Regions from separate parts of the Streptomyces sp. NC-S4 genome, predicted to be linked through region 3. Evidence: riboswitches for the same ligand, from Rfam matches in the RefSeq annotation. Region 3 holds a riboswitch; each other region holds the start of a gene.

Region 1 (7,296 bases), 6.5 Mb from region 3:
GGCGGGCGCGCCGCCATCCGTACATTCCCCGAACAATGCGCCGACCGTGCTCCGGGTACGGCGCGTGCGCGCCTTGCCCGGAGCACGCGCCGCCTCAGCCGTGGCCGAAGCGGGGCGGGCGCTTGTCCACGAAGGCGGACATGCCCTCCTTCTGGTCGGCCGTGGCGAAGACCGCGTGGAACAGCCGGCGCTCGAAGCGGACGCCCTCGGTGAGCGTGGTCTCGAAGGCCCGGTTCACGGCCTCCTTGGCCATCATCGCGACCGGCTTCGACATCCCGGCGACGGTCTCGGCGACCGCGAGGGCCTCGGACAGCAGCTCGTCGGCCGGGACGATCCGGGACACCAGACCCGCCCGTTCGGCCTCGACCGCGTCCATGGTGCGGCCCGTCAGGCACAGTTCCATGGCCTTGGCCTTGCCGACGGCCCGGGTGAGCCGCTGGGATCCGCCGATCCCCGGGATCACCCCGAGCTTGATCTCGGGCTGCCCGAACTTCGCGGTGTCCGCGGCGAGCAGGATGTCGCACATCATGGCGAGCTCGCAGCCGCCGCCCAGGGCGTAGCCCGAGACCGCCGCGAGGGTGGGCGTACGCACCTGGCCGAGCCGGTCCCACGCCGTGAACCAGTCCGAGAGGTACATGTCCATGTAGGTGCGCGGCCGCATCTCCTTGATGTCGGCGCCCGCCGCGAAGGCCTTCGCGGAGCCGGTCACGACGATGCAGCCGACCTCCGGGTCCCGGTCCAGTTCCTCCGCGGCGGCCACCACCTCGGTCATGACCCGGAGGTTGAGGGCGTTGAGGGCCTCCGGCCGGTCGAGGGTGAGGACGGCCACCCGCCCCTTGCGCTCCAGCAGGATGGTTTTGTAGGTCATGCGGGTGTTCCGTTCCGGGGTCGCAGGGTGTGGACGATCGCCGAGAAGTCGAGGCCGGCGCCCTCGCCGGCGGCGAAGTCGGCGTACAGCTCGGCGGCCTTCAGTCCCAGTGGCGCCGCCACCCCGCCGGCCCGCAGGGCGTTCGCCGCCAGGGCGAGGTCCTTGGCCATGAGGGGCGCGGCGAAGCCGGGAACGTAGTCACGATTGGCGGGGCTGCCCGGGACCGGTCCGGGCACCGGGCAGTTGACGGTCAGGGCCCAGCACTGGCCGGAGGCGGTGGAGGCCACGTCGTAGAGCGCCTGGTGGTCCAGGCCGAGGCTCTCGGCGAGGACGAAGGCCTCGCTCACCCCGATCATCGAGACGGCGAGGATCATGTTGTTGCAGATCTTCGCCGCCTGTCCGGCGCCCGCCGTCCCGCAGTGCACGGCCTTCTTGCCCATCGCGCCGAGCACCGGCTCGGCCGCCGCGAACTCCTCGGCGCCGCCGCCCGCCATGAAGGTGAGGCTCGCCGCCTCCGCGCCGACCACCCCGCCCGAGACGGGCGCGTCCAGGGACCGGTGACCGGCCGCCCCGGCGGCCTCGTGGGCCGCCCGCGCGTCGGCCACGTCGATGGTCGAGCAGTCGACGAACAGGGTGCCGGGCCGCGCGGCGGCCAGCAGCCCGCCCTCCCCGTACAGGGCGAGGACGTGTCCGCCCGCCGGGAGCATGGTGATCACCACATCGGCCTCGGCGGCCGCCGCGGCGGCCGACACGGCCGGCTCCACCCCCGTCGCGGCGGCGGTGGCCAGCAGCTCCGGCACCAGGTCGAAGCCGAGGACGCGATGTCCTGCCTTCACCAGGTTGGCCGCCATCGGGCCGCCCATGCGGCCCAGTCCGACGAACGCCACGGTCCTGCTCACCAGGGCACCTCCTGAGTCGAATCCGTCCGGGACAGCTGCAGTTCGCGCGCGCCGAGCGGGGCGAAGAACCGTTCCACGTCCGCCGGACCCACCTCCGCGAGGGAGGGCGGCGACCACCGCGGGCTGCGGTCCTTGTCGATGACCTGCGCGCGGATCCCCTCCACCAGGTCGGGGGAGGACAGCGCCGCGCAGGAGATCCGGTACTCCTGCTCCAGGGCCCGCTCCAGCGGGCCGAGCACGCGCACCCGGCGCAGGGCGGCCAGGGTCACCTTCAGCGCCGTGGGCGACTTGGTCCGCAGCGTGGCGGCGGCCTCCTTCGCCGCCGGGGCGCCGCTGTCGAGCAGGCGCTCCACGATCTCCTCCACCGTGTCCGCCGCGTAGCAGTGGTCGATCCATGCGCGGTCGGCGTCGAGCCCGCCGGCGGGCGCCGGACCGACGTACCGTTCCAGCACCTCGTGCACGGAGGCCCCCGCCAGGTCCGCGGCCAGCCGCGGCAGCAGTTCCGAGGGCACGAAATGGTCGGCGAGCCCGCACAGCAGCGCGTCCGCCGCCCCGGCCTGCGCCCCCGTCAGGGCCAGATGGGTGCCCAGTTCGCCGGGAGCGAGCGCCAGCAGGTACGTGCCGCCGACGTCGGGGACGAAGCCGATGCCGGTCTCGGGCATGGCCACGCGGGAGCGTTCCGTGACGATCCGTACGGTGCCGTGGGCCGAGATTCCGACGCCGCCGCCCATGACGATGCCGTCCATGAGGGCGACGTACGGCTTGGGGTAGCGGGCGATGCGGGCGTTGAGCCGGTACTCGTCGCGCCAGAAGCCGGCCGAGGCCGTACCGCCCGTGCGGGCGTCCTCGTGGATCGCGCGGATGTCGCCGCCCGCGCACAGGCCGCGCTCACCGGCGCCCGCGATGACGACGGCCGAGACGTCCGGGTCGTCCTGCCAGCCGGCGAGCGCCTCGTCGATGCGCAGCACCATGGCGTGGGTGAGGGCGTTCAGGGCCCTGGGGCGGTTGAGGGTGATGTATCCGGTGCGGCCCTCGGTCCGCAGGAGCACGTGGTCCCGGTCGTGGCCGTCGTCCCCGGTGGATCCGTGGTTCATCGCAGGGCCTCCGTGAGCCCGCGGGCGACGATGATGCGCATGACCTCGTTGGTGCCTTCCAGGATCTGGTGGACCCGAAGGTCGCGGACGATCTTCTCGATGCCGTACTCGCTCAGATAGCCGTAGCCCCCGTGGAGCTGCAGGGCCCGGTCGGCCACCGCGTAGCCGGTGTCCGTGGCGAACCGCTTGGCCATCGCGCACAGCTGCGGAGCCAGCGGGTCGCCCCGGTCCAGCGCGTCGGCCGCCTGGCGGACCAGGGCGCGGGCCGCGGCCAGCTCGGTGGCCATGTCGGCGAGCCGGAACTGCAGGGCCTGGGCGTCCAGCAGCCGGGCCCCGAACGCCTCCCGGTCGGCCAGGTACGCGAGGCTGCGGTCCAGCGCGCTCTGCGCACCGCCCAGCGAGCAGGCGGCGATGCCGAGGCGGCCGCCGTTGAGGCCGTTCATGGCGATCCGGAAGCCGTCGCCCTCGGCGCCGAGCCGCCGGCCGGCGGGGACGCAGACCCCGTCGAGGACCACCTGGCGGGTGGGCTGGGCGTTCCAGCCCATCTTCCGCTCGTTCGGGCCGAAGGAGACCCCCGCGTCCGCGCGTTCGACGACGAACGCGGAGATGCCGCCCGGGCCCTCCTCGCCGGTGCGCGCCATGACGATGTAGACCTCGGCGGCGCCGGCGCCGGAGATGAACTGCTTGACCCCGGTCAGGACGTAGCCGTCGTGCGTGCGCTCGGCCCGGGTGCGCAACCGGGCCGCGTCGGATCCGGCGCCCGGTTCGGTGAGGCAGTAGCTGCCCAGCGACCGTGCGGAGCACAGATCGGGCAGCCAGCGGGCCCGCTGGTCCGCGTCCCCGTACCGGTCGATCATCCAGGCGACCATGTTGTGGATGGAGAGGTATCCGGCGATGGAGGGGCAGCCGGTGGCGAGGGTCTCGAAGACGAGGACGCCGTCGCCGCGGCCGAGACCGCTGCCGCCGTGTTCCTCGCGGACGTAGACGCCGCCGAGCCCGAGGTCCGCCGCCTTGCGGATCACGTCCAGCGGGAAGTGCTTGTCCTGGTCCCAGGTGACGGCGTACGGGCCGAGCTGCTCCTGGGCGAAGTCCAGGGTGACCTCGGCGAGGGCGAGCTGATCGGGGCTGAGGGTGAGGGTCACCGGGCTCATCCCATCGTCGGGATGGTGAAGCTCGCGCTCTCCTTGGCTCCGGAGGGCCAGCGCGAGGTGACGGTCTTGGTACGGGTGTAGAAGCGGATCGAGTCCGGGCCGTGCTGGTTCAGGTCGCCGAAGCCGGACCGCTTCCAGCCGCCGAAGGTGTGGTAGGCGACGGGGACGGGGATCGGCACGTTGACGCCGACCATGCCGGCGCCCACCCGGCGGGTGAAGTCGCGCGCCGTGTCGCCGTCGCGCGTGAAGATCGCGACGCCGTTGCCGTACGGGTGCTCGGTGGGCAGGCGCAGGGCCTCCTCGTAGTCGGCGGCCCGCACGACGGACAGCACCGGGCCGAAGATCTCTTCGCGGTAGATCCGCATCTGCGGGGTCACGCGGTCGAAGAGGGTGGGACCGGCGAAGAAGCCGTTCTCGTGTCCGGGCAGGGTGAACCCGCGGCCGTCCACGACGAGTTCGGCGCCCTCCGTGGCCCCGATGCCGACGTAGCGGTTCACCCGGTCGAGGGCCTCCCGGCCGACCAGCGGCCCGAAGTCGGCCTCGGGATCGTCGGAGCGGCCCACGCGCAGGGTGGCGATGCGCTCCGCCAGCTTGGCCACCAGGGCGTTCGCGGTCTCCTCGCCGACGGGGACGGCGACGGCGATGGCCATGCAGCGCTCGCCCGCGGAGCCGTAGCCGGCGCCGATGAGGGCTTCCACGGCCTGGTCGAGGTCGGCGTCGGGCATCACGATCATGTGGTTCTTGGCTCCGCCGAAGCACTGGGCGCGCTTGCCGTGGGCCGCGGCGGTGGCGTAGACGTGCGCGGCGATCGGGGTGGAGCCGACGAAGCCGAGGGCCTGCACGCGCGGGTCCTCGAGGAGGGTGTCGACGGCCTCCTTGCCGCCGTTGACCACATTGAGCACGCCGGGCGGCAGGCCGGCCTCCAGGAACAGTTCGGCGAGCCGCAGCGGTACGGAGGGGTCGCGCTCGGAGGGCTTCAGGACGAAGGAGTTGCCGCAGGCCAGGGCGGGCGCGGCCTGCCACAGGGGGATCATCGCGGGGAAGTTGAAGGGGGTGATCCCGGCGACCACGCCGAGCGGCGAGCGCAGGGAGTGCACGTCGATCCCGGCGCCCGCGTTGTCGGTGAACTCGCCCTTCAGCAGGTGCGGGACACCGGCGGCGAACTCGACCACCTCCAGCCCGCGTTGCAGGTCACCGTGGGCGTCGGCGACGGTCTTGCCGTGTTCGGAGGACAACAGCCGGGCGAGGGAGTCGCGTTCGCCCTCGACCAGCTGGAGGAAACGCAGCAGTACGCGCGAGCGGCGCTGCGGGTTCCACTGCCCCCAATCGGCCTGCGCCTCCTCGGCGTTCGCGATGGCGGCCTCGGTGTCGGCCCGCCCCGCGAGCGGGACGCGGGCCTGGACGGAGCCGGTGTTGGGGTCGTACACGTCGGTGAAGAGGCCGGAGGATCCGGTGGTGTGCTTGCCGCCGATGAAATGGGTGAGTTCACGGACCATGGGTGCCTGCTCTCGTCAGGTTGGATCCGGGGATGGCACGGCCGACCGGCGGGCGGCACCCGATCGGGTGCGCCGCAGGGGAAGGCCGTGGGACTGGGTCGAAAGGGACGACCTACGAGCGTGCGAACGTGTGCGCGCGCTCCGCCGGATCACCAGGGTCGTGGGTACAAACCGGTGCCATGCGTGTCTGCTCCATCCTCGTGGACAACACGGAACATCCGCGGCCGGTATCCTGACTCCCGGATCCCCGCGTGCTGCCCGCCTTCCCGACAGACCTCGTCAGTGGCGTGTGGACGGCAGCACACTCCCCGGTCACAGTGGCGGGACCGTGCCGGTTTCTCACCGGCTTCCCTGCACCGCGGACCTTGTGGCACGAACATATAGTTGGACGTCCTAGTAAGTCCAGGGCCGCCGCCGCGCGCCTTCCGTCCGGCCGCGCCGCCCGTCCGGTCGTGCCGTCCGTGGGCTGACGCCCGCTCAGCCCCGGGCCGGGACGTCGTTCCTGGTCACCGGGTACGGGACGAAGGTGCTGCTGTTCTCGTCGACGGCCAGCGCCCGCCCGAGCGGCGGCACGGCCCGCTGCGGACAGTCGAGCCGTTCGCACAGGCGGCAGCCCATGCCGATGGGGGTGGCGGCCGCCGCGTTGTCGAGGTCCAGCCCGTCGGCGTACACGAGCCGCGAGGCGTGCCGGATCTCGCAGCCGAGCCCGATCGCGAAGGTCTTGCCGGGCTCGCCCCAGCCGCCGCGGTGGCGGGTGACGGCCCGGGCGGTCCACAGGTACCGCTGCCCGTCGGGCATGGCGGCCACCTGGACGTGGATGCGGCCGGGCGCGGCGAACGCCTCGTACACGTTCCACAGCGGGCAGGTACCGCCCGCGCGGGAGAAGTGGAATCCGGTCGCCGACTGCCGCTTGGACATGTTCCCGGCCCGGTCCACCCGGACGAAGGAGAAGGGCACCCCGCGCAGCCTGGGCCGTTGCAGGGTGCTCAGCCGGTGGCAAACCGTCTCGTAGCCGATGCCGAAATGGTCGGTGAGCCGCTCGATGTCGTAGCGGAACTCCTCGGCGGCCGCGTGGAAGGCGCGGTACGGGAGGATCAGCGCGCCCGCGAAGTGGTTGGCGATGCCGATCCGCGCGAGGGCGTGGACGGGGGTGCCGGGCGGGAAGTCCTCGGCGGCCAGCCGGTCCAGTTCGTCCCCGTACTCGATCAGCGCCAGCTGGGTGGCCATCCGGAACGCCTGCTGCCCCGGCCGGAGCCGGTTCGACAGGTGCAGTACCCGGGCGGCGGGGTCGTAGTGGTGCAGCCGGTCGGAGTCCGTGGCCGTCCGGATCCCGTGCCGGTCGGAGAGCCGACGGGCCAGCGCGCCGATGACGTCCCCCGGACGGATGCCGATCGCGGCGGCGAGGTCCTCGGCGGCGACGTCGGTGTCGTGCAGGTAGTTCTGCCGCCGGTAGAAGAACTCGCGGATCTCCTCGTGGGGCGAGCGCGGGCTGTCGGCGGCCAGGTCCCGGCCGTCGGCCGCGTCGGCGAGGCGCTCGGCCAGGAGCTGGCTGCGCCGGCCCAGGTCCAGCAGGACCGAGGCGACCGCGGGCATACGGGTGGCCAGTTCGGCCAGGTCGGAGGGGGAGACGCGGGCCTCGGCCACCTCGTTGGCGAGCGCCTCGCGCAGGTCGGCGACCAGCCGGCTGGTGTCGCGTTCGGAGAAGAAGCCCGGATCCACGCCGAAGGCCTCGGTGAGGCGCAGCAGGACCGGAACGGTGAGCGGCCGGGAGTCGTGCTCCATCTGGTT
Region 2 (7,296 bases), 4.0 Mb from region 3:
GGTCGGCGGCCGTCTCCAGGCGCTCGATCTTCTCGACCGAGTCCATCCACTTGAAGCAGAACTGCGCCTTCTCGCGGATGGAGGGGATCTCCTCGACCGCGTCGAAGGCGGCCGCGCGGTCGTCCGGGTCGGGCAGGTAGGTGTCGAGCAGCGTCAGATAGAACTGGACGTGCACGGCCTCCTCGAACAGCTGGCGCGACAGGTACAGGCGCGCCTCCGGGGAGTTGATGTGCTTGTAGAGCGTCAGCACCAGGTTGTTCGAGACGATCGAGTCGCCGGTCGCGAAGAACGCGACCAGACGGCCGATCATGTGCTGCTCGGCGGGCGTCAGCTTCGCGAGGTCGGCGACGTCCGAGTGGAGGTCGACCTCCTCGACGGTCCAGGTGTTCTTGATCGCGTCCCGGTAGCGCTCGTAGAAGTCCGGGTAGCGCATCGGGCGGAGCGTGAGCTCGAAGCCCGGGTCCAGGAGGTTCTTGTTGTCGGTGGAGCTCATTACTGGCACGCCTCGCAGGACTCGGGGTTCTCAAGGGAGCAGGCCAGGGCATCGGCGTCGACGGCCTGCGGGAGCGCCACCGGAGCGGCGGTGGCGGCCTGCGCGGCGCGGGCGATCTTCGTCGCCGGGCGCGAGCGCAGGTAGTAGGTGGTCTTCAGACCCTGCTTCCAGGCGTACGCGTACATCGAGCTGAGCTTGCCGATGGTGGGCGTCTCCAGGAACAGGTTCAGCGACTGCGACTGGTCCAGGAACGGCGTACGGGCCGCCGCCATGTCGATCAGACCGCGCTGCGGGATCTCCCACGCCGTGCGGTACAGCTCACGGACCTCGGCCGGGATCCAGCCGAAGCCCTGGACCGAGCCGGAGGAGTCGCGCAGCGCCTCGCGGGTCTGGGCGTCCCACACGCCGAGCTGCTTGAGCTCCTCGACCAGGTAGCCGTTCACCTGGAGGAACTCGCCCGACAGGGTCTCGCGCTTGAACAGGTTGGAGACCTGCGGCTCGATGCACTCGTACACGCCGGCGATCGAGGCGATCGTCGCGGTCGGGGCGATGGCGAGGAGCAGGGAGTTGCGCATGCCGGTCTCGGCGACGCGGGCGCGCAGCGCCTCCCAGCGCTCCGGCCAGTTCAGCTCGACGTCGTAGTGGTCCGGGTGCAGGACACCGCGGGCGGTACGGGTCTGCTCCCAGGCCGGCAGCGGGCCGCTGCGCTCGGCGAGGTCGCAGGAGGCCTCGTACGCGGCCAGCATGATGCGCTCGGAGAGCTTGGTGGACAGCGCCTTCGCCTCGGGGGAGTCGAAGGGCAGCTTCAGCTTGAAGAAGACGTCCTGGAGGCCCATCGCGCCCAGGCCCACCGGGCGCCAGCGGGCGTTGGAGCGGCCGGCCTGCTCGGTCGGGTAGAAGTTGATGTCCACCACGCGGTCGAGGAAGGTGACGGCCGTGCGGACGGTCTCGTCGAGGCGCTCCCAGTCGATCTCGCCCGTCTCCGTGAGCACGAAGGCGCCCAGGTTGACCGAGCCGAGGTTGCAGACGGCCGTCTCGCCGTCGTTGGTGACCTCGATGATCTCGGTGCACAGGTTCGAGGAGTGGACGACGGTGCCCGGCTCGGCGGTCTGGTTCGCCGTGCGGTTGGAGGCGTCCTTGAAGGTCATCCAGCCCTGGCCGGTCTGCGCGAGGGTGCGCATCATCCGGCCGTACAGGTCACGGGCCGGCATGGTCTTGCGGGCCAGGCCGTCCGCCTCGGCCTTGCGGTAGGCGGCGTCGAACTCGTCGCCCCACAGGTCGACCAGCTCGGGCACGTCGGCCGGGGAGAACAGCGACCAGTCGCCGTCGGCGTTCACGCGGCGCATGAACTCGTCCGGCACCCAGTGGGCGAGGTTCAGGTTGTGGGTGCGGCGCTGGTCCTCACCGGTGTTGTCGCGGAGCTCCAGGAACTCCTCGATGTCCGCGTGCCAGGTCTCCAGGTAGACGGCGGCGGCGCCCTTGCGGCGGCCACCCTGGTTCACGGCGGCGACGGAGGCGTCGAGGGTCTTCAGGAACGGCACGATGCCGTTGGAGTGGCCGTTGGTGCCGCGGATCAGCGAACCGCGGGCGCGGATGCGGGAGTACGACAGGCCGATGCCGCCGGCGTGCTTGGACAGGCGCGCGACCTGGTGGTAGCGGTCGTAGATCGAGTCGAGCTCGTCCAGCGGGGAGTCCAGCAGGTAGCAGGAGGACATCTGCGGGTGCCGGGTGCCGGAGTTGAAGAGCGTGGGGGAGGACGGCAGGTAGTCCAGGCGGCTCATCAGCCGGTACAGCGAGGCCACTTCCTCCACGGCCTGGACGCTCTCGTCGGCGGCCAGACCGCAGGCCACGCGCAGCATGAAGTACTGCGGGGTCTCGATGACCTGACGGGTGATCGGGTGGCGCAGCAGGTAGCGGCTGTGCAGGGTGCGCAGGCCGAAGAAACCGAAGCGGTCGTCGGCGCCCTCGGCGAGGGTCAGCTCGACGAGCGAGTCGAGCCGGGCCGCGTGGGCGGCGACGAACTCGGCCGTGCGGTCGGCGATGAGGCCCTCGCGGTGACCGACCTCGACGGAGGCCGAGAAGGAGGTGGAGCCCTGGCTCGCGGCCTCGTCGCGCACGGCCAGCGTCAGCAGGCGGGCGGCGAGCCGGGAGTAGGCCGGGTCCTCGGAGATCAGACCGGCGGCGGCCTCCGTGGCCAGCCCGCGCAGTTCGGCGTCGTCGGCGGCGGAGCTGCGGCCGCGCAGGGCGGAGGCCGCGACCCGGCCGGGGTCGGTGTCGGGGAGGTCCGCCGTAAGTTCGGTGAGGGTACGCAGCAGCGTGGCCCCCGGGCCCTCGGTGTTGTCGCCAGAAGTGGACTCGGCGCGCGGTGCGGAAGGCGCGATGGTCACGGCGGGAGCTCTCCCTCGCTCGGCCCGGTCATCGGCGGAGCGGGGCGCGGGCGGGCGCACGCGGGCGCGACGAGAACGCGTACCCCGCATGGCGTCCACCGGCCCAACCGCGAGGCCCGGACGAATCGGCACCCGGTTCGGTCGAGCCGGGCGCGCTGTCGGCAGGTCATCGGACTTGGCGTCCGGTAGCCGGACACTTCATACCGTTGCGGGACAGTTCCGGATTCGCACCGGATTCCCCTGCGGCGACAGCAGGCATGAGCATACATGTGGGGGCGGCCCTGTGCGGTAACCCCCACATGTAGTGTCGGCGTGGCTACAGCTTGAGCCGGTAAGTGAGGAGTGTCAGGCCCTCGATCGGCGCCCAGTCCCGCTCCGGAGTGCGTACGAAGCCCAGCCGCGCGTAGATCCGGTGGGCTCCGGCCATGCTGCGCTGGGTGGAGAGGACCAGGCCGGTCACGCCCTCCCGGGCCCGCGCCCGCTCGACGCAGGCCCGCACCAGAGCCTCGCCGGCGCCCTGGCCGCGCGCCTCGTGGGCCACCGCGAGCATCCGGAACTCCGCCTCGTCGGGGCCCGCGACGTCGGCGAGCGGACTGCCCGGAGCGGCGAAGGTCACACCGCCGAGCAGCCGCCCGCCCCGCTCGGCGACGAGCACCTCGGCCAGGGCCGCCCGGCCGGCCACGTCGCGCAGCACGTTCAGGTAGGCGTCGTCCTCGTTGAAGTCCAGATGCCCGTCGGCGAGGTAGGCCCGCGCCGTGATCTCGCCCAGCTCCGCGTAGTCGGCGGGCAGCGCCGTTCTGATCACCATGTCCATGCGGTCGAGTGTGCGGGACGGTGTCGGCGGGCGGCGCTATCGTCGGAGACAGCACCGTCGAGGAAGGTGAGCGAGGCATGACCGTGATGGCCGACCGCCCCCACATGCTGACCGAGGAGTTCGAGACCCTCGCGCGTATAGGCGCCAGAGAGGTGGAGGGGCTGCGGTTGGAATTCATCGACGGGAAGCTGGGGGTCAAGGCGGTGCCTGATGGAGATCACGACCGAATCGTTGTGTGGCTGTCCCGCATCTGCATGCAGCACCGGCCCGAGGTCTGGCTCCACGTGGAACGTGGCTTGAAGGTCGAGCAGTACCGTTCGGGTCGGGCACGCCCGGATGCGTCCCTCGCCCCGGATGGCGCATTCGAAGGGCAAGGGGAGTGGGCTGACCCGGCTCCTGTCCTGATGGTCGTCGAGGTCACGTCGTACGACTCCGACACCGATGAACGCGACCGTAAGGCAAAGCCCCGCGCGTACGCGGCGACCGGCATCCCCGTCTACCTCCTCATCGACCGGGACAACTGCCTGGTGCATGTCCACAGCGATCCCAACGGGAAGCTGTACGAGACGGTGCGCACCATCCCCTTCGGAAAGGACGTCGAGTTGCCCGACCCCGTCGCCTTCTCCTTCCCGACCGAGCCCCTCAAGGACTGGGTGCGCTGAGGAGCGCCGAAGAGCCCCGCCGTTTTTGCACGGCGGGGCCCTGTGTCCCTGTCAGCAGCAGCGGAAGCCCTCGCGGGGGTCCGCCTCGCGGGCGTCCGTACGGGCGCGTTCGAAGGCGCGGCGGGTGAGGACCTCCGCGTCCGGGTCGTGGGAGCGGGTGTGGGCCACGTAGCGGTCGTACGCGGCCTCCCCGGAGAACTCCCGTACGTAGAACCGGGCCCTGGCCAGCACGCTCCGTACGGTGCTCACGCCACCGGCTCCTTGACGTGCTCGCCGCCGCCCGCCTCCGGGCCCGCCGCGGCGAGTTCCGCCCGCTCCTCGGCGGTCGCGATCAGCCCGGCCGGGGCGACGATCTCCGACTTGGTCCACGGGGTCTCGGAGAGGGTCGCCGACCCGGGGTCGCGGACGGCCTTGAGGCAGGTCCGGGCCGCGTCCGCGAGGACCACGATGATCAGCAGGGCGAAGAAGGCGCACAGCACGCCGTCGACCGTGGCATTGGTGACCACGGTGTGCATGTCGTCCATGTTCTTGGCGGGCGGCAGCACCTTGTCGGCGTCGATCCCGGCCTGGTACTTGTCGCGCTGGGCGAAGAAGCCGACCTTCACGTCCTCGGAGAAGATCTTCTGGTAGCTCGCGGTGAGGGTCACCGTGGCGTCCCAGACGAGCGGAACGCCCGTCACCCAGGCCCACTTGAGCCGGCCGGACTTGACCAGCAGCGTGGTGCAGACGGCCAGCGCGACCGCGGCGAGCAGCTGGTTCGCGATGCCGAAGAGCGGGAAGAGCTGGTTGATGCCGCCCAGCGGGTCCTTGATGCCGACCCACAGGAAGTAGCCCCAGCCGCCGACGACGATCGCGCTCGCGAACCACACGCCGGGCTTCCAGCTGACGTCCTTGAAGGACTTGTGCACGTTGCCGAGGGTGTCCTGCAGCATGAACCGGCCCACGCGGGTGCCCGCGTCCAGCGTCGTCAGGATGAAGAGCGCCTCGAACATGATCGCGAAGTGGTACCAGAAGGCCTTCATGCCGGCGCCGCCGACCACGGCGGAGAAGATCTCCGACATTCCGAGTGCGAAGGTCGGCGCACCGCCCGTCCGGGACAGCAGGCTGGCTTCCTCGACGTCCTTGGCGGCCTGGGCGAGCGCCTCGGGCGAGATGGCGAAGCCGAAGTTCGTCACCGCCTGGGAGGCGGACTCGACCGTGGTGCCGATGACCCCGCCGGGGGAGTTGACCGCGAAGAAGAGGCCGGGCTCGATGATGCAGGCCGCGATGATCGCCATCACGGCGACGAAGGACTCGGTCAGCATGGCGCCGTAGCCGATCATGCGGACCTGGGTCTCCTTCTGGATCATCTTCGGGGTGGTTCCCGAGGAGACCAGGGCGTGGAAGCCGGAGAGCGCGCCACAGGCGATCGTGATGAAGACGAAGGGGAACATCGACCCGGCGAAGACCGGTCCGTCGCCCCTCGCCGCGAAGTCGGTGACCGAGGGCATCTTCAGGGTGGGCATCGCGATGACCACGCCGAGCGCGAGGAGCGCGATCGTGCCGACCTTCATGAAGGTGGAGAGGTAGTCGCGGGGCGCGAGCAGCATCCACACCGGCAGCACCGATGCCAGGAAGCCGTACACCACCATCCAGATGACCAGGGTCTCCTTCTCCAGGGTGAAGGTGCCGGCGAAGGAGGACTCGGCGACCCAGCCGCCCGCGACGATGGCGAGCAGCAGCAGCGCGACACCGATCACGGAGACCTCGGTGACCCGGCCCGGCCGCAGCACGCGCAGGTAGAAGCCCATGAAGACGGCGATCGGGATGGTCATGCCGATGGAGAAGACGCCCCAGGGCGAGTGCGCCAGGGCGTTGACGATGACCAGGGCCAGCACCGCCAACAGGATGATCATGATGGCGAACACGGCGACCAGGGCGGCGGCCCCGCCGACGGGGCCGATCTCGTCCCGGGCCATCTGGCCGAGCGAACGTCCGTCGCGGCGGGTGGAGAAGAACAGCGTGACCATGTCCTGGACGGCCCCGGCGAAGATGACGCCTGCGACGATCCAGATGGTGCCCGGCAGATAGCCCATCTGCGCGGCGAGCACGGGTCCGACGAGCGGGCCGGCGCCCGCCACGGCCGCGAAGTGGTGGCCGAAGAGCACCCGGCGGTCGGTGGGGTGGAAGTCGACACCGTTGTCGAGGCGTTCGGCGGGGGTGGCCCGGGTGGCGTCCACCTTCAGTACGCGGTCCGCGATGAAGCGTGCGTAGAAGCGGTAGGCGATCGCGTACGAGCCCAGTGCCGCGGCGAGCAGCCAGGCGGCGGAGATCTCCTCGCCGCGCGAGAGCGCCAGCACGCCCCAGCCGATGGCGCCGACGAGTCCGACGAGCACCCACGCGGCGATGGACCTGGGGGAGGGCGAGCCGGGCGTGCCGCCCGGACTCGCCGCGTCCCGTTCTGTCCCTGTTGCTTCCCGTTCAGGCATGACCTCGTCCCCTCGTCGATCATCTGCGTAAGCAGGCGGAATCTACGGGGGATTGCCTGGTAAACGTAAGACCCCGTCCGCATTCCGGTCGAGGGATTCCGGTACGCGGAGCGGGGGACGGGTGTCAGACGGCGGGGCGCTTGAGCCGGGCGACGAACTTGTACCGGTCGCCGCGGTACACCGACCGCACCCACTCCACCGGTTCGCCGTCGGCGTCCAGGGAGTGCCGGGAGAGCATCAGCATCGGCAGCCCGACGTCGGTGCCGAGCAGGCCGGCCTCGCGCGGGGTGGCCAGTGAGGTCTCGATGGTCTCCTCGGCCTCGGCGAGGTGCACGTCGTAGACCTCGGCGAGCGCCGTGTAGAGGGAGGTGTACTTGGCGAGCGACCGGCGGAGCGCCGGGAAGCGCTTGGCCGAGAGGTGGGTGGTCTCGATGGCCATCGGCTCACCGCTGGCCAGGCGCAGCCGCTCGAT
Region 3 (7,296 bases):
AGCGACGTGCGGCGCAGCCGCGTGCTCTCGTCCACCCGGGCCTGCGGGGACGTGTACCCGGCCAGGAGTTCCGCCACCACCGGCTCGCTGCCGGGCTTCACGGTGAAGGTGAGCGCGTGGCGGACCACGCCGTCGCCACGCCGCGGCGCGACCTGGAGGCCGCCCCGGGCCCGGTCCGCCGCCTCCGGTGAAGAGGCGGCGGAGGGCGGGCCGGTGGGGGAGTGGGAGCCGGTGCCCGGCCCCTTTCCGATCTCCCGCAGCACGCTGAAGCGCAGCGAGCGGGTGTCGCGCACGCAGCTGTGGAGCGGCTGCACCGACGCGACGTGTTCCTCGCTGTTGATCCAGGCCAAGAACCGAGGTGCGCTCTCCCATTCGCTGGTGATGAGCCACTGGGACGGGTTCTCGATCGACTGGCACAGCTCGTCGCTGATGTGTCCGGGGACGGAGGACACCTGCTTCTGAAGATGTTCGTACACCTCGAGGAACTGGTTCTGCGCTCCGTCGTACAGATCCAGCAGCAGAACGACCCGAAGTCTCGAGCCGTCGAAGGCGGACTGGGATATCCGTTCCGACAAGGTTGTCATCGTTCACACTCCTTCGAGACCACACGGTCGCCACGGGCGGCGCCACCCGAACCGATCGTTGTCCCGTAATCCCTGCGGCGCGAGAGGAGAGAACCAAGCGGGTGAACGAGCGAGGGAACCGGCCTCCTACAGGGCATGGAAGAGCCATGAAGGAAAACGTCGACCACCACGTCCCGGTCCTCATCGTGGGCGGCTCGCTGGTGGGTCTGTGCACCTCGCTCTTCCTCGGCCGGCATGGCATCCCGCACATGGTGGTCGAGAAGCACGCGGGTACCTCGATGCACCCACGCGGACGCGGTATCAACGTACGGACGATGGAACTGTTCCGGGTCGCCCGTGTCGAGGACCGGATCCGCGAGGCCGCGTCGGTCCTGGCGGACAACCACGGCATCATGCAGGGTGGCTCGCTGACCGGTGACGACCAGGAGTGGCTCTTCGAGGAAATCGACCCGGGTGGCGCGCTCGCGCGCTTCAGTCCGGCGGCATGGTGCCTGTGCAGCCAGAACGACATCGAGCCGGTCCTGATGTCCGTGACCCCCACGCTCGGGGCCGACCTGCGGTTCTCCACCGAACTCCTCTCCTTCGACCAGGACCCCGGCGGGGTCACCGCGATCGTGAAGAACCGGGAGACCGGGGAACACAGCACGGTGCGCGCGGACTACCTCGTCGCCGCCGACGGGCCGCGCAGCCCCGTGCGGGAGGCGCTCCGGATCGGCCAGAGCGGCTCCGGGGACCTGTTCCACAACGTGAGCATCACCTTCCGGTCGCGGATGCTGCCCCATGTGGTCGGCGACCGGCGTTTCATCGTGTGCTACCTGACCAAGCCCGATGCCGACGGGGCCCTGCTGCCGGTCGACAACGGCGAGCGGTGGGTCTTCCACGCGCCCTGGCACCCGGACCGGGGCGAGACGCTGGAGGACTTCACCGACGAGCGCTGCGTGGAGCACATCCGCCGGGCCGTCGGCTCGCCCGACCTGGACGTCGAGGTCACCGGGAAGGCCCCGTGGCACGCCGCCGAGCGGGTCGCCGAGCGGTACGCGGCCGGCCGGGTCTTCCTGGCCGGAGACTCCGCCCACGAGATGTCCCCCACCGGGGCGTTCGGCTCGAACACCGGTATCCAGGACGCCCACAACATCGCCTGGAAGCTCGCGATGGTGCTGGACGGTTCGGCCGGGCCGGGGCTGCTGCAGACCTACGAGGCCGAGCGGTTGCCGGTGGCCAGGGCCACGAGCGAGCGCGCATCTGCGCGGTCGGCGGAGCACAGCCACCCGGGGTACGAGCCCGACCCCGAGCCCGCGTCCGCGTCCGCACCGGCCTCCGGGTCCGCGGCCGGGCCGCACTCCGGGCCCGGCGGCCGCCAGGGCGGGGTCCTCTCCGTGGCCATGGGCTACCGCTACAACCGGGGCGCGGTGCTGGGGGCCGACCCGGACCAGCCCGTGGTGCCCGAACGGATGCGGCTCTGCGGCGATCCGGGCAGCCGCGCACCGCACATGTGGCTCTGCGGTCCGGGGGATCCGGAGCCGAAGTCCACCGTGGACCTCTACGAGCGTTCCTTCGTCCTGCTGTGCTCCGAGGGCAGGCCGTGGCGGGCCGCGGGGCGTTCCGTCGCCGAACAGCTGGGCCTGCCCCTGGACGTGTACGCGATCGGCACCGGCCCGGACGCCGACCTGATCCCGGCGAACGGCGGTGACTGGACCGAGGTGCACGGCACGACCGCCGAGGGCGCGATCCTCGTCCGCCCGGACGGCTTCGTGGCCTGGCGCTCGGCGCAGGCGGTGGCGGACCCGGCGGCGGTCCTCCACGAGGTCCTGACCACGCTGCTGGACCGGTCCTGATCCGACCGTTCCCGTTCCCGTTCCCGCGCCACCGAGGGCGCCGTCCGGCGGAGTGATCCGCGGGGCGGCGCCCGTCAGTTCGTGGCGACGGCGGACCGGGTCATCGCGGAGTCTTCGAGCCGAGGCCCCCGGGGGTCCTCGGAACCCAGTCGGGGGTCGCCGAGGCCTCCTTCGGGTCCGGCTCGCGCATGGCCACGCGCCAGCCTTCCTCTCCGGCCCTTCCGGTGAGCTGGACCGTGAACGACTTGGTCTGGCCCGTGTCGTGGAAGTACACGACGACGAGCTGCCGTACGGACCCCTCGTCGTAGAACTCCGCGGTCACCTTCCCCTTGGCGCCTTCGTGGAAGGCCCGGATCCAGTTCCGCGCGGTCCGCTCGACGTCCCCCTTCGCGTCATCGGGGTTGGCGGCGAGCGACTGCACCTCCTCGGCCTTGCCGTCGGCGAGCCGCCAGACCAGACTCTGGGTGATCTTGAGGGACTCGGAGGTGGGGTACCCGACCACGCCCAGCGGTTCGTGGTTCGCGTAGTCGGTCGCGTACCGCAGTGCCTCCTCGTCGGAGCCGCACGCGGTGAGGGCGCCGCATGCCAGCACTGACACCAGTGCGGCGCGCAGGACGCCGGGTGCCAGGGTGCGGACGCGGGCGGGGCGCGGGACCGGTCCAGCCATACTTCCTCGGTCTTCCGGTGGTCATCGAGCGATCTCGATGGAGTGAGCTGCAAGGTACTGCGCTGACCGGGGAGTTCGATCCGGTAAACGGACAAGAGGGACACAACTCGCTCCGCAGTGACGCAATTCACTTCATGGCCGGATTTCGACCCCGGTACGTCTCACTCCGCCATCCGGATGCCGGACAACTCCGCGCGCCGACGGGGAACGGCGTCTACTCTGGCCGGGCAGCTGGTTCGCCCCGTCCGCCAGGCGGGATGCGTCGTAAGAGGGAACCCGGTGGGAATCCGGGACTGCCCCGCAGCGGTGAGCGGGAACGACCGCCGTCATACGCACTGGGCCCGGACGGGTCTGGGAAGCGACGGCCAGTAGGAGTCTCGTACGGCATCCGTACGACGGGACGCGCCCGCGAGTCCGAAGACCTGCCCGTTGCCCGTGCGCGACCGATCGCGCACGGAAATCCCGGTGACCTCGTGGGCGGGTCGGCGACACATCAGGCGGACGACCGCGGGCACGTGCATCCGCACGCACCCGTACCCGGTCGTGATCCGCCCGGTCCGTCATCCCTTCGCGCCCTCGGTCCCTCACCGGGTCCACAGGAGAACGCTCGCGAAGGAGAGTTCCGTGACCGGCACGACCCCCGCCACCGGACGGCCCACCGAGGCCACCGTGTACGGCTACCCCCGCCAGGGCCAGAACCGCGAACTGAAGAAGTCCGTCGAGGGCTACTGGAAGGGCCGCACCACCGCCGACGCCCTCCGGGCGACCGCCCGCGACCTGCGCCGCACCAACTGGCGGCAGCAGGCCGACGCCGGCATCACCGAGGTGCCGACCGGCGACTTCTCGTACTACGACCACGTACTGGACACCAGCGTGATGGTCGGCGCCGTCCCCGAGCGGCACCGGGCCGCCGTCGCGGCCGACCCGCTCGACGGGTACTTCGCGATGGCGCGCGGCACCCAGGACGTCGCGCCGCTGGAGATGACCAAGTGGTTCGACACCAACTACCACTACCTCGTGCCGGAACTCGGCCCCGACACGGTCTTCACCGCCGACTCCACCCAGCAGGTCGCCCAGCTGACGGAGGCACTCGGGCTGGGGCACACCGCCCGCCCCGTCCTGGTCGGCCCCGTCACCTACCTGCTGCTGGCCAAGCCCGCCCCCGGCGTCGCCGCCGGCTTCGAACCGCTGGCCCTGCTCGACCGGCTGCTGCCCGTCTACGCGCAGGTCCTGGCCGACCTGCGCGCCGCCGGAGCCGAGTGGGTGCAACTGGACGAGCCCGCCCTGGTGCAGGACCGTACCCCGGCCGAGCTGGCCGCCACCGCCCGCGCCTACCGGGAGCTCGGCGGCCGGAGCGACCGGCCCAAGCTCCTCGTCGCCTCCTACTTCGACCGGCTCGGCGAGGCCCTGCCGGTGCTGGCCAAGGCCCCCGTCGAAGGGCTCGCCCTGGACTTCACCGAGGCCGCCGCCGCGAACCTCGACGACCTCGCCGCCGTCGGGGGCCTGCCCGGCAAGCGCCTCGTCGCCGGTGTCGTGGGCGGCCGCAACATCTGGATCAACGACTACGAGAAGTCCCTCGGCACCCTCGCCACCCTCCTGGGGCTCGCCGACCGGGTGGACGTCGCCGCCTCCTGCTCGCTGCTCCACGTGCCGCTGGACGCCACCGCCGAACGGGACATCGACCCGCAGGTGAGGCGCTGGCTCGCCTTCGCCCGCCAGAAGACCGTGGAGGTCGCCACGCTCGCCCGGGGCCTGGCCCGCGGCACGGACGCCATCGCCGCCGAACTCGCCGCCAACCGGGCCGACCTGGCCTCCCGCGCCGGCTCCGCCCTCACCCACGATCCGGCGGTCCGGGCCCGCACCGCCGCCGTCACCGACGCGGACGGGCGGCGCGACCGGCCGTACGCGGAGCGGGCCGCCGCCCAGCGGGCGCACCTGGGGCTCCCGCTGCTTCCGACGACCACGATCGGATCCTTCCCGCAGACCACCGAACTGCGCACGGCCCGCGCCGACCTGCGGGCCGGGCGCATCGACACCGCCGGCTACGAGGACCGCATCCGGGCCGAGATCCGGGAGGTCCTGGCCTTCCAGGAGAAGGCCGGCATCGACGTCCTCGTACACGGCGAGCCCGAACGCAACGACATGGTGCAGTACTTCGCCGAGCAGCTCACCGGCTACCTGGCCACCCGGCACGGCTGGGTCCAGTCCTACGGCACCCGCTACGTCCGCCCGCCCGTCCTGGCCGGCGACATCTCCCGCCCGGACCCGATGACCGTGCGCTGGACCACGTACGCGCAGTCGCAGACGGCCAAGCCGGTCAAGGGCATGCTGACCGGCCCCGTCACCATGCTCGCCTGGTCCTTCGTCCGCGACGACCAGCCCCTCGGCGACACCGCCCGCCAGGTGGCGCTCGCCCTGCGCGACGAGGTGGGCGACCTGGAGGCGGCCGGTACCGCGGTCATCCAGGTCGACGAGCCCGCCCTGCGCGAGACCCTCCCGCTGCGGGCCGCCGACCACGCCGGCTACCTCGCCTGGGCCACCGAGTCCTTCCGGCTCACCACCGCCGGAGTCCGCGCGGACACCCAGATCCACACGCACATGTGCTATGCCGAGTTCGGCGACATCGTGGAAGCCATCGAGGACCTCGACGCCGACGTGATCAGCCTGGAGGCCGCCCGTTCCCACATGCAGGTCGCCGGTGAGCTCGCGGGCGCCGGCTACCCGCGCGAGGTCGGCCCCGGTGTCTGGGACATCCACTCGCCGCGGATCCCCTCCGTGGCCGAGGCGGCGGCCCTGCTGCGGAAGGGACTGGGGGCCATCCCGGCGGAGCGGCTGTGGGTCAATCCCGACTGCGGCCTGAAGACCCGGGGCTGGCCCGAGACCAGGGCCTCCCTGGAGAACCTGGTCGAGGCGGCCCGGCAGGTGCGCGCCGAGAACTAGGCCGAGGACCGGGGCGCGTCCGCGGACGCGCCCCGGTCCTCGCCGACGAGGCCCGCCACGTGGTCGGTGATCACATCGAGGATGTCCGACGAGATCCTGGCGTCGCCGAGGACGAGGTGGTTCAGCGTCAGCCCGTCGGTCATGGCGGCCAGGTAGCGGGCCAGCACGTTGACGGGCACGCGGAGTTCGAAGGCCATGTGGTGCCGCAGCTGCTCGATCAGTTCGGTGTAGGTGTCGCAGTACCGCTCGTACTGCCGCCGCGCCAGGTGCTCGAAGTCCGGCCGGCGCAGGGCGTACTGGGTGAGTTCGTAGGTGAGCATGTGTTCGCCCGGGTGGGCGGACACATGGTCCCAGTACGCCTGGAACCCCGCCCGGACGGTCTCCCGAAGGGTCGCCTTCGGCTGGATCGCCTCCCTCACCAGGGTGACGCTGTGGTCGGTGATCGCGGCGATGACGGATTCGAGCAGGGCCTGCTTGGAGTCGAAGCAGTAGTGGAAGACGCTCAGGGACACGCCCGCCTCGGCGGCGATCGACCGGGTCGTCGTCGCGGCGACGCCGTCGCGGGTCATCGCGCGGATGGCCGCCTCGGTCAGCTGCCGGCGCCGCTCGGCCGAGGGCATCCGTGCCATGGGCGTTCCTTTCGGTTCGTGCTGCGGTGCGTGGTGCGCGGTGCGTGGTGCCACGGCGGCCGGGGCCGGCCGGATCAGCAGATCCGGCCGGCCCCGGCCCCTTGGCTTGCGTTCGTCGGGATCAGCTGCTGAAGACGCCGACCTCGTGGAGCGAGTACCCCCACTTGGTGCCGCGCTGGAGGCCCTGGATGCGGACGTAGCGGGCCGGCACACCGGAGAAGCGCGCCGTGTCCAGGCCGCCGTCACTCGCGGTCGTGGACCAGACGGTCTGCCAGTTCGTGTCGTCCGTGGAGACCTCGATGCGGTACGCCTTCCCGTACGCGGCCTCCCAGTCGAGGGTGACGCGTCCCACCCGGTTCGCGGACCCGAGGTCGATGCGCAGCCACTGGTTGTCGTTCCACTCGCTCGCCCAGCGGGTGCCCGAGTCGCCGTCCACGGCGCGGCCCGGGGCGTAGCTCACGAAGGGGTTCCACCACTCCGCGCTCGACGCCGAGGCCGGGGAGCCCGTGGCGAGGTTCACCCCGGACTTGTGCTTCTCGGAGTTCCCCCAGGTGGTCAGGTAGGACTCGGCGCCCTTGAACAGGTCGTCCACCACGCCCTGGCCGCCGACGAGGCGGATGTCCTCGATCCAGTCCGGGACC
Region 4 (7,296 bases), 6.4 Mb from region 3:
CGTCCCGATCAGGCTGGGCCAGGCGCCCGAGGGCTCCTGGAGGCTCTCCAGGTACGCGATCGGATCGGCCGCCGCGGCGCTCTCGCCGGCGCGGACCTGGGCGATGACGGCGAGGGACTGGGAGAAGACGGACGGGGCGTTGGTGTAGGCGCCCTTGGCGGCGCAGCTCCGGTCGGGCGCGGTGCTCGGGGCCGGGCAGACGGCCTTGGCGAGGGCGGCGATCAGGTCCTGGCCGCCGAAGGCGCGCGGATCGCGGCCCACCGCCTCGGCGAGCAGGGCGGTCTTGCCGATGTACCCGCCGCCGGCGTACTTGGTGCCGATCAGGGTCCAGTCGTGGACGCCGCGGCCCTTGCCGTCCTTGCCGCCCTTGTCGAGGAAGTCGACGATGTTGCGCAGCGCGGCGTTGTTCTCGCCGGTGGCGGCCAGGGCGTAGGCCCCGTCGATGGTCATGCCGTAGTCGGCGAAGCCGCTGCCGGGGGCGTTCTCGTAGTAGCGGCCCTGGATCAGACGGGTGGTGTCGGTGAGGTACGCGATGCCCTTCTTCAGGTCCGGTCCGTCGCCCGGGGGAGTGGTGGGAGGCGAAGGCGTGGTCGGGGGCGAAGGAGTGGTCGGCGGCGTGGGCGGGTCCGCCTTCTTGGTGGTCAGCTTCACCAGGTCGCTCTTCGCGGCCGCGACGACGGCGGGGGCGGTCGGGTACAACTGCGGCTCGGTCAGGCCCTCTTCGAAGCCGAAGGCCCCGCCCGGGAGCTGCTGCTTGGAAAGCCAGAACAGGCCCGCGTCCGCGTACGGGGTGTCGCCGAGGGCGCGCATGGCCTGGGCCGCCCAGCCGGTGGACGCCGCGTTGCCGGTGGTCATGTAGGCGGCGGCGGGCCAGGCACCGGTGGGCAGCTGGGACTTCCGCAGGTGGGCGCGGGCCTTTTCGACGACGGCGTCGTGGCCTCCGGCCCGCTTGAGGGCCAGGGTGATCAGCGCGGTGGCGTTCGCGTCGCTGTCGCACCATCCGCCGGCGCGGATGAGGATGCTGGTGAACCCGCCGTCCTCGCACTGGAGGGCGGTCAGCCGCTTCACGGCGTCGGCGGGAGGCGTCACGCCGCCGTTCAGCAGGGCGATGACGGCCATGGCCTGGGCATCGGACTGGCCGGTGGTGCGGAAGTCGCCCTTGGTGAGGCAGCCTTCGATCGTCTCGCCGTCGCCGATGTCCCTCGGGCAGACGTACTTGAGCAGGTCGCCGAGCAGGTCGTGCCCGCCGAAGGCACGGGGATCCCTGCCCGTGGCCTCGGCGACCAGCGCGAGTCGCGCGGCGGCGGTCGCGTCGGGGATCCCGGCCTTGCCGGCCGGATAGGCGTACGCGTCCGTGTGCGCGGGCGTGGCCAGGAAGTCGGCGGCCTTGCGGGCCGCCGGGCTCTTGGGGTCGGCGCCGGCCAGGGCGTACACGGCCTCCGTGGTGAGCAGGTAGTTCGGGGTGGTGGCGCCCTCGTCCACGACCCGCTCGCCGTCGGTCAGCCTCCCGGTGATCCAGCGGGTGGCGGCGGCCACGTCGACGGTGCCCGGCGGCACGGGGGGCGGACCCGTCGGGTCCGGGTCGGGCTTGCCGCCCGCGGCGCGCACGTCGTCGGGGGAGAAGGCGGGCTTGCCCGAGGTGCCGCCGATGTCCGTGCTGCCGAACACCCAGGCGTCCACGTCACCGGCCCTCGGGATCCGGGCCATCGCGCCCAGCGAGCTGTAGGTCCAGCTCTTCTGGCCGGGGGACGCGGTCCAGTACGACCAGTACGCGGTCGCCTGCGGGGTCAGGACGCACTTCTCCTTGTCCGCCGTGGGGTACTGGGTACCGGAGTTGAAGGATCCGCTGCCGATGCGGCATATGAAGCCGGGGCCGTCGTGCTGGGTGCCCTCCGTGGTGAAACCGCCGGCGCTGAGCAACTCGTAGCCCGTGGTGGGGCTGGTGTCGCAGCCCCGCTCGACCTTCCCGCCGAACGGGCCGAAGTCGACGGCGACGATGGCGCCGGTGGTGGCCGTGCACCCCTCGATCGGGTCGGCCGCCGCGGACGTCGTACCGGTGCCGAAGGCCACGCCGGTGCCGAAGGTCAGCAGCGCCGCCGACAGCAGCGACACCCGCCTCTTCCGCCTCGTGCGTCGCTCTGCTCGCTCTGCGGTCCCCACCACGGCCCCTCGTGTCGGCCGGGCGGACCAGTGCGTGGCAAAGGGCTCCCCGTACGCGCAGGGCGCGGGCCGCCGGGCACGGAGCGCCGGGCGCGGCGCAGAACGCTGAGCGCGGAGGAAGCCTTCGAACCACGCCGTAGTCCGCGACGGCGTTTCTCGCTGCAAAAACCTGGCTCCAGGCATTCCGGCTCGCCCGGTGGGACCGGGCCTACGGTTGCGGGTCAGCGCCGGAATCAGACCGGCTTCCCCTGGAGTTGAGTGCTTATCAGTCGGAGTGGAACACGCCGATAAAGACAGCGTCAAGGTGGCCTGCGTCTCAGGGGACACGCTCCGGACGGGTCCCGCCGGACCGCTCCCGCCCGGCTGGCGGACCCTTGATCACTCGGGTAGCGTCCAGGGCTGCCAGATGGGGGAATCCGGTGGGAAGCCGGAGCTGACGCGCAGCGGTGTGGGACGGCGGGGCCGTCCCCGAGCCCGAATGCCCATACGGCGATGCAGCACAGGAAGCCGTACCACGCGTTCCGGACGGCGGCCCTCCGGCATGCCCGGCCGTGCCTCCGCACGGTGATCGGGGCGTCGGCAGCGGTCGGCGTCCGCCGATTCCAGGAGCAGGCCATGTCCCGTCCCCGTACCTCCCGCCGGCTCGCGCTCGCGGTGCCCGCCGCGCTCGGCGCGTTCGCCCTCACCGCGCTGCCCGCGTCCGCGACCTCGTCGCCCGCGCAGCTCGCCACCTCGAAGACCAACGGCGTCGCCTACCTCAAGTCCCTTCAGGCGGCGGACGGTTCGTACGCCGGTGCGGGCCTTTCCAACGAGTGGGCGTTCAGCGCCTTCGCCGCGACCGGTACGGCCGTCGTGGACGTCTACCCCGGTGGCGACACGACGAAGAACGCCCGCACCGTCTACCGCAACCTGATCCAGGCGGCGGGCTGGCCGTCCGCCTCCCCGGTGGTCACCGACTACGAGCGCGGCGTCCTGAACGCGTACGCCGCCGGCATCGACCCGGCCCGCGTCTCCGCCTCCCGCAACCTCGTGGCGAACGTCTACTCCTACTGGCAGACGGCGGAGGCGGGCTACTTCGGCACCTCCGGCAACTTCAACGGCACGGTCTTCGCGGCCCTTTCGCTCGGCGGCGCCAGGACGCAGGCCGGCGGCGCCCGCATCCCGCAGGCGCTCACCGACTCGATCGTCACCCGGATCCGCGCCAACCAGCACGTGGACGGCGGCTGGACCTTCCAGAAGGCCGAGGGCAACCCGACCGTCCTCAACTCCGCGAGCGACGTCGACATGACCGGGGCGGCCATGGCGGCCCTGTGCGTCTCCGGCGTCCCCAACACCGACACGGACGTCGTCCGGGCGAAGAACTTCCTCAAGAGCACGCTGGCCCCCTCCACCGGTGCCTTCAACTCCCTCTACGGGGTCAACACCAGCTCCAACGGCTGGGGTGTCGCGGGCCTGAACGCCTGCGGCTTCAACCCGCAGACCGGCGACTTCCTCACGGCCACCGGGAAGACCCCGGTCGACTTCCTGATAGCCAACCAGTACAACCCGGCGGGCGGCTTCAAGTACAAGCCCTCCGACACCGTCCCCTCCGCCTACTCCTCCATCGACGCCCTGCGCGCCGTCGCGGGCGGCGGCTTCACCACGGCCCCGCCCGTCCCGGTCACCCCCGGCGCCCCGCAGTGGGTCGCCCAGCCGACCTTCACCGCGGGTACGGCCACCAAGCTGGCGCTGACCGTCGACGACGGGGCCGGGAACCTCAAGGTCTGCTCGGTGGCCTTCACCCCGACCGGTACGACCACCACCCTCGGCGACGTCCTGAACGCGGCCACCACCGGGGCGACCCCGGCCGGCTGCGTCACGAGCGTGACCCCCTCGTCGGGCACGGGCACCGTCACCGCCGTGGGCGGCAAGGCCAACAGTGGCTCCAACACCTGGAAGGTCAGCGTCGACGGCTCCGCGTTCGCCGGCGCGGTCCGCAACAAGGTCATCAACGTGGGCGACACCATCGCCCTGCGCTGGGGCGCCTGACCACCGAACACCGGTGGGGCTGCGGACCTTCGAGCCCGTGGCCGCGCCCGCTGATGTGGGCCTGTCCCGGGCCGGGATCGGTGCCTGAGCCGCAGCGCCGCTTCGCTCACCGGGCTGTGGAGCGCGCGCTGGCCGTGGCGCGGGGGCGGCGCGCGGTGGTCGGACCCTGAGCGGTACGGCGGGACGGTCCGCCGTTGCCGTACCGGCCGCGGTCGGGCAGGTACGGCAACGCCCGACCGGGGCCGGGTGGGCGGGCTGCTCAGGCGGCAGCGCCCAGAACGGCGTCGATCAGCTGCCGCTGGTCCTCGGTGAGGTACGGATCCTGCAGTTCCATCAGCTTGCCGTCGACGCTGACGGAGTAGCTGAAGCCGTCGGGAACGGGGTGCTGCCCTGCCGGGCCCTCACCGCTGAGCGCGAGCTCTGCCAGCCGCTCCAGCTCGGGCCCGTCCGCGCGGCACTCCGTTTCGACGGACGCGGTCCGCTCCCTGCCCGCGAACCCGCCCGTGCGTGTGACGGTGATCAGCATGATGAGACCTCCTTGGAGAGAGCACCGCCCGCCCGTTCGGTCGTTCGGCCGTTGGGCCGGAGACGATCCCGGAGGCGGTGCATGGCTGTGGTCAGCGTTCGTCTGCCCGCGAAAGCCGCACACGCGCCTCCGCACGCGCATCGATCGGCAAGATGTCCGAAAGCGGCCCTGCTGCACCCGCGGTGTCGGCCGATGCGGGTCCGTCACGCCGGAGGTGGACTTGAAGGGGTAAAAGGGTGCAAATTGTCTTGTGGCAGGGGACGCGGAGGGTGATGTGGCGCGAGATCGGATCGGGCTGGCCGAGGTACTGGCTGAGGCGGGCGCCGCCGCCCCGGTGAACTCCCTCGACGTGGTCGCGCGCAATCTGAGTGACCGGTTCGGCGCGCGGTACGTGTCGTTCCTGTTCGTCGATGTCGTCGGCCGACGCCTCCTGCGCGTCCACGACACGGTGGCCACGTACCAGGAGGAGCGTGCCGCGCAGGTCTCCCTCGCCGGCCACGGTGTCTACGACGAGGTCCTGCGGACCCAGAAGCCGGTGCTGGCACCGGAGGGCGAGCAAGGACAGCGGGTGCTCGTCCCCGTCACCAACCGCGGCGACGTCATCGGCGTCCTGGAGCTGTTCCTCTCCCACGTCACGCCGGACGTGCTGGACCAGATCGAAGAGGCCGCGCACGCGCTGGCGTACGTCATCGTCACCGACCGCCGTTTCACCGACCTCTACCACTAGGGCAACCGCACCGACTCGGTCAGCCTCGCCGCGGAGATCCAGCGCCAGCTCCTGCCCTCGGCCCCCTCCTGCGATGCCGCCGAGTTCGCTCTCGCCGGAGCCCTCGTCCCGGCCTCCGACATCGCCGGGGATACCTATGACTACAGCCTCGGCCACGACACCCTGCACCTGTCCATCACCGACGCCATGGGCCACGACGTCAATGCCTCGCTCATGGCCACGCTCCTGGTCAACGCTTCCCGCGGCGCCCGCCGCGCCGCAGCGGACCTCGCCGAACAAGCTCGCCAGACGCACCAGGCCCTCCTCGACCACGGCCGGCACACCTTCGCCACCGGCCAGCTGCTGCGCATCGCCCTGGACGGCACCGGCGCCCGGCTCGTCAACGCCGGCCACCCCTGGCCCCTGCGGCTGCGCGACGGCGCGGTCGATGAACTGCACCTGGCTGTGAACATGCCCTTCGGCATCCCCCACCAGGGCCCCTACCAGGTCCAGGAACTCGACCTGCGCCCCGGTGACCGCCTCGTGCTCTACACGGACGGAATGCAGGAACGCCAGGCCGAATCGGTCGACCTGCCCGGCCTCATCCGCAGTACGGCGGCCGAGCATCCGCGCGAGGTCGTGCGCACTCTGGTCGCCGCGGTCACCGATGCCTACGACGGCCGGCCGCTGAGGGACGACGCCACCGTCCTGTGCCTGGACTGGTACGGCCCCCCGTCCGGACGCCGGCGTGCGAACCCCTGAGCCGCCGCCCTGCCCGCGTGCGACGGAAACCGACCTGCCGCGAGGCGTTCGGCTGATTTCTCCTTCCCGGACCGGGCAGGTGCCTTGTAGGAGCACGACGGGAGGAGGAGGAATGGGTGAAACCGTCCTCGACCGGTTCCTGCCCCGCCGAGGGCAGCCCACGGTGTCGGCGCGCGACGCGACCCGCGCCTTCCTCCATCACGCCGCCCGCGTGCGGCCGCCCACCGGGCCCGGGAACGGCGACGCCGTGCTCCTGGTCGTCGGCGAGCTGGTTGCCAACGCCATGCGCCACACCTTCGGGCCCGCATCGCTCCACCTCGAACTGCACGGTGATCACATCGACATCTGCGTCACCGACACCAGCCCCCACCCGCCCGAGCCGCGCCCGCCCCACACCGACGGAACCGGTGGCTGGGGATGGCAACTGATCAATCACCTGACCACCGACGTGCACATCGACCCCACCCCCGACGGCGGAAAGACCATCTGCGCCCGCGCCCCGTGGTAAGGGTTCCGCTTTACGCGTTTACGCGCTCGGGACGGCCAGGGGATCGGTCGGGGCGGTCTTCTTCGCCGCCTCCATTTCCTCGCCGAGTTCGGTGAGGCGGTTGCGGCCCATGGCCTTGCGGACGTCCGGGAACCACTCCTTCTCCTCCTCCTCGACGTGGTGGCGGACGTTTTCCATGAGGACCGTCATCTTGGCGTCGAACCGTTCGTCCTTCGGGTCGAGGTCCTTGAGTTCGGAGAGCATCCACAGCACGACATGGTGTTCTTCGATGCTTTCGAGAACGTGGTCCTTGGTGTCGGGGTCGGCCTCTCGGGCAGCGGGGTAGAAGACCTTCTCCTCGATCCACGTGTGCGTGGTGAGTTCCTCGATGACCTGGTCGGCGATCTTCCGCTTCGTGGCGTGCGCGGCGTCGCCGGCCTTCTCGAACTGCTTGAACAGCTTCTCGACCGTCTTGTGGTCTTCCTTGAGCAGCACGATCCCGTCCACCGGGTCTCCTTCGTCCGTCCATGGGCACGAGGCCGATCGCCCTGACCCCCTGTACCCGGAGGGGTGGTGGCGACACGGTTCTCCGGGCGGGATGCCCCGTTCGAGCGACCCCTCCTGAGC

The links. Region 3 has a riboswitch for cobalamin ahead of metE (5-methyltetrahydropteroyltriglutamate--homocysteine S-methyltransferase). Riboswitches for the same ligand answer to the same signal wherever they lie in the genome.
Positions count from the first base shown of each region.
Region 1: linked by a shared signal. The riboswitch ahead of ACXNSR_RS36530 (CoA-acylating methylmalonate-semialdehyde dehydrogenase) and the one ahead of metE (5-methyltetrahydropteroyltriglutamate--homocysteine S-methyltransferase) in region 3 are both predicted to bind cobalamin.
Region 2: linked by a shared signal. The riboswitch ahead of ACXNSR_RS25740 (ribonucleoside-diphosphate reductase subunit alpha) and the one ahead of metE (5-methyltetrahydropteroyltriglutamate--homocysteine S-methyltransferase) in region 3 are both predicted to bind cobalamin.
Region 4: linked by a shared signal. The riboswitch ahead of ACXNSR_RS35720 (prenyltransferase/squalene oxidase repeat-containing protein) and the one ahead of metE (5-methyltetrahydropteroyltriglutamate--homocysteine S-methyltransferase) in region 3 are both predicted to bind cobalamin.

Region 1 is NZ_CM135937.1:8,164,597-8,171,892, forward strand. Features, by position in the region: gene ACXNSR_RS36510 (enoyl-CoA hydratase) at 95-868, opposite strand; gene mmsB (3-hydroxyisobutyrate dehydrogenase) at 865-1,767, opposite strand; gene ACXNSR_RS36520 (enoyl-CoA hydratase/isomerase family protein) at 1,764-2,861, opposite strand; gene ACXNSR_RS36525 (acyl-CoA dehydrogenase family protein) at 2,858-4,012, opposite strand; gene ACXNSR_RS36530 (CoA-acylating methylmalonate-semialdehyde dehydrogenase) at 4,009-5,508, opposite strand; cobalamin riboswitch at 5,714-5,884, opposite strand; gene ACXNSR_RS36535 (short-chain fatty acyl-CoA regulator family protein) at 5,986-7,296, opposite strand, start outside.
Region 2 is NZ_CM135937.1:5,677,436-5,684,731, forward strand. Features, by position in the region: gene ACXNSR_RS25735 (ribonucleotide-diphosphate reductase subunit beta) at 1-493, opposite strand, end outside; gene ACXNSR_RS25740 (ribonucleoside-diphosphate reductase subunit alpha) at 493-2,880, opposite strand; cobalamin riboswitch at 3,024-3,145, opposite strand; gene ACXNSR_RS25745 (GNAT family N-acetyltransferase) at 3,197-3,694, opposite strand; gene ACXNSR_RS25750 (Uma2 family endonuclease) at 3,772-4,356, shown strand; gene ACXNSR_RS25755 (YbdD/YjiX family protein) at 4,408-4,605, opposite strand; gene ACXNSR_RS25760 (carbon starvation CstA family protein) at 4,602-6,824, opposite strand; gene ACXNSR_RS25765 (GntR family transcriptional regulator) at 6,949-7,296, opposite strand, start outside.
Region 3 is NZ_CM135937.1:1,627,954-1,635,249, reverse strand. Features, by position in the region: gene ACXNSR_RS06760 (SchA/CurD-like domain-containing protein) at 1-584, opposite strand, end outside; gene ACXNSR_RS06755 (FAD-dependent oxidoreductase) at 686-2,419, shown strand; gene ACXNSR_RS06750 (hypothetical protein) at 2,520-3,086, opposite strand; cobalamin riboswitch at 3,302-3,530, shown strand; gene metE (5-methyltetrahydropteroyltriglutamate--homocysteine S-methyltransferase) at 3,711-6,026, shown strand; gene ACXNSR_RS06740 (TetR/AcrR family transcriptional regulator) at 6,023-6,655, opposite strand; gene ACXNSR_RS06735 (galactose-binding domain-containing protein) at 6,777-7,296, opposite strand, start outside.
Region 4 is NZ_CM135937.1:7,984,436-7,991,731, forward strand. Features, by position in the region: gene ACXNSR_RS35715 (prenyltransferase/squalene oxidase repeat-containing protein) at 1-2,160, opposite strand, end outside; cobalamin riboswitch at 2,532-2,659, shown strand; gene ACXNSR_RS35720 (prenyltransferase/squalene oxidase repeat-containing protein) at 2,776-4,188, shown strand; gene ACXNSR_RS35725 (protealysin inhibitor emfourin) at 4,448-4,714, opposite strand; partial or broken gene ACXNSR_RS35730 (PP2C family protein-serine/threonine phosphatase) at 4,989-6,182, shown strand; gene ACXNSR_RS35735 (ATP-binding protein) at 6,295-6,690, shown strand; gene ACXNSR_RS35740 (hemerythrin domain-containing protein) at 6,709-7,176, opposite strand.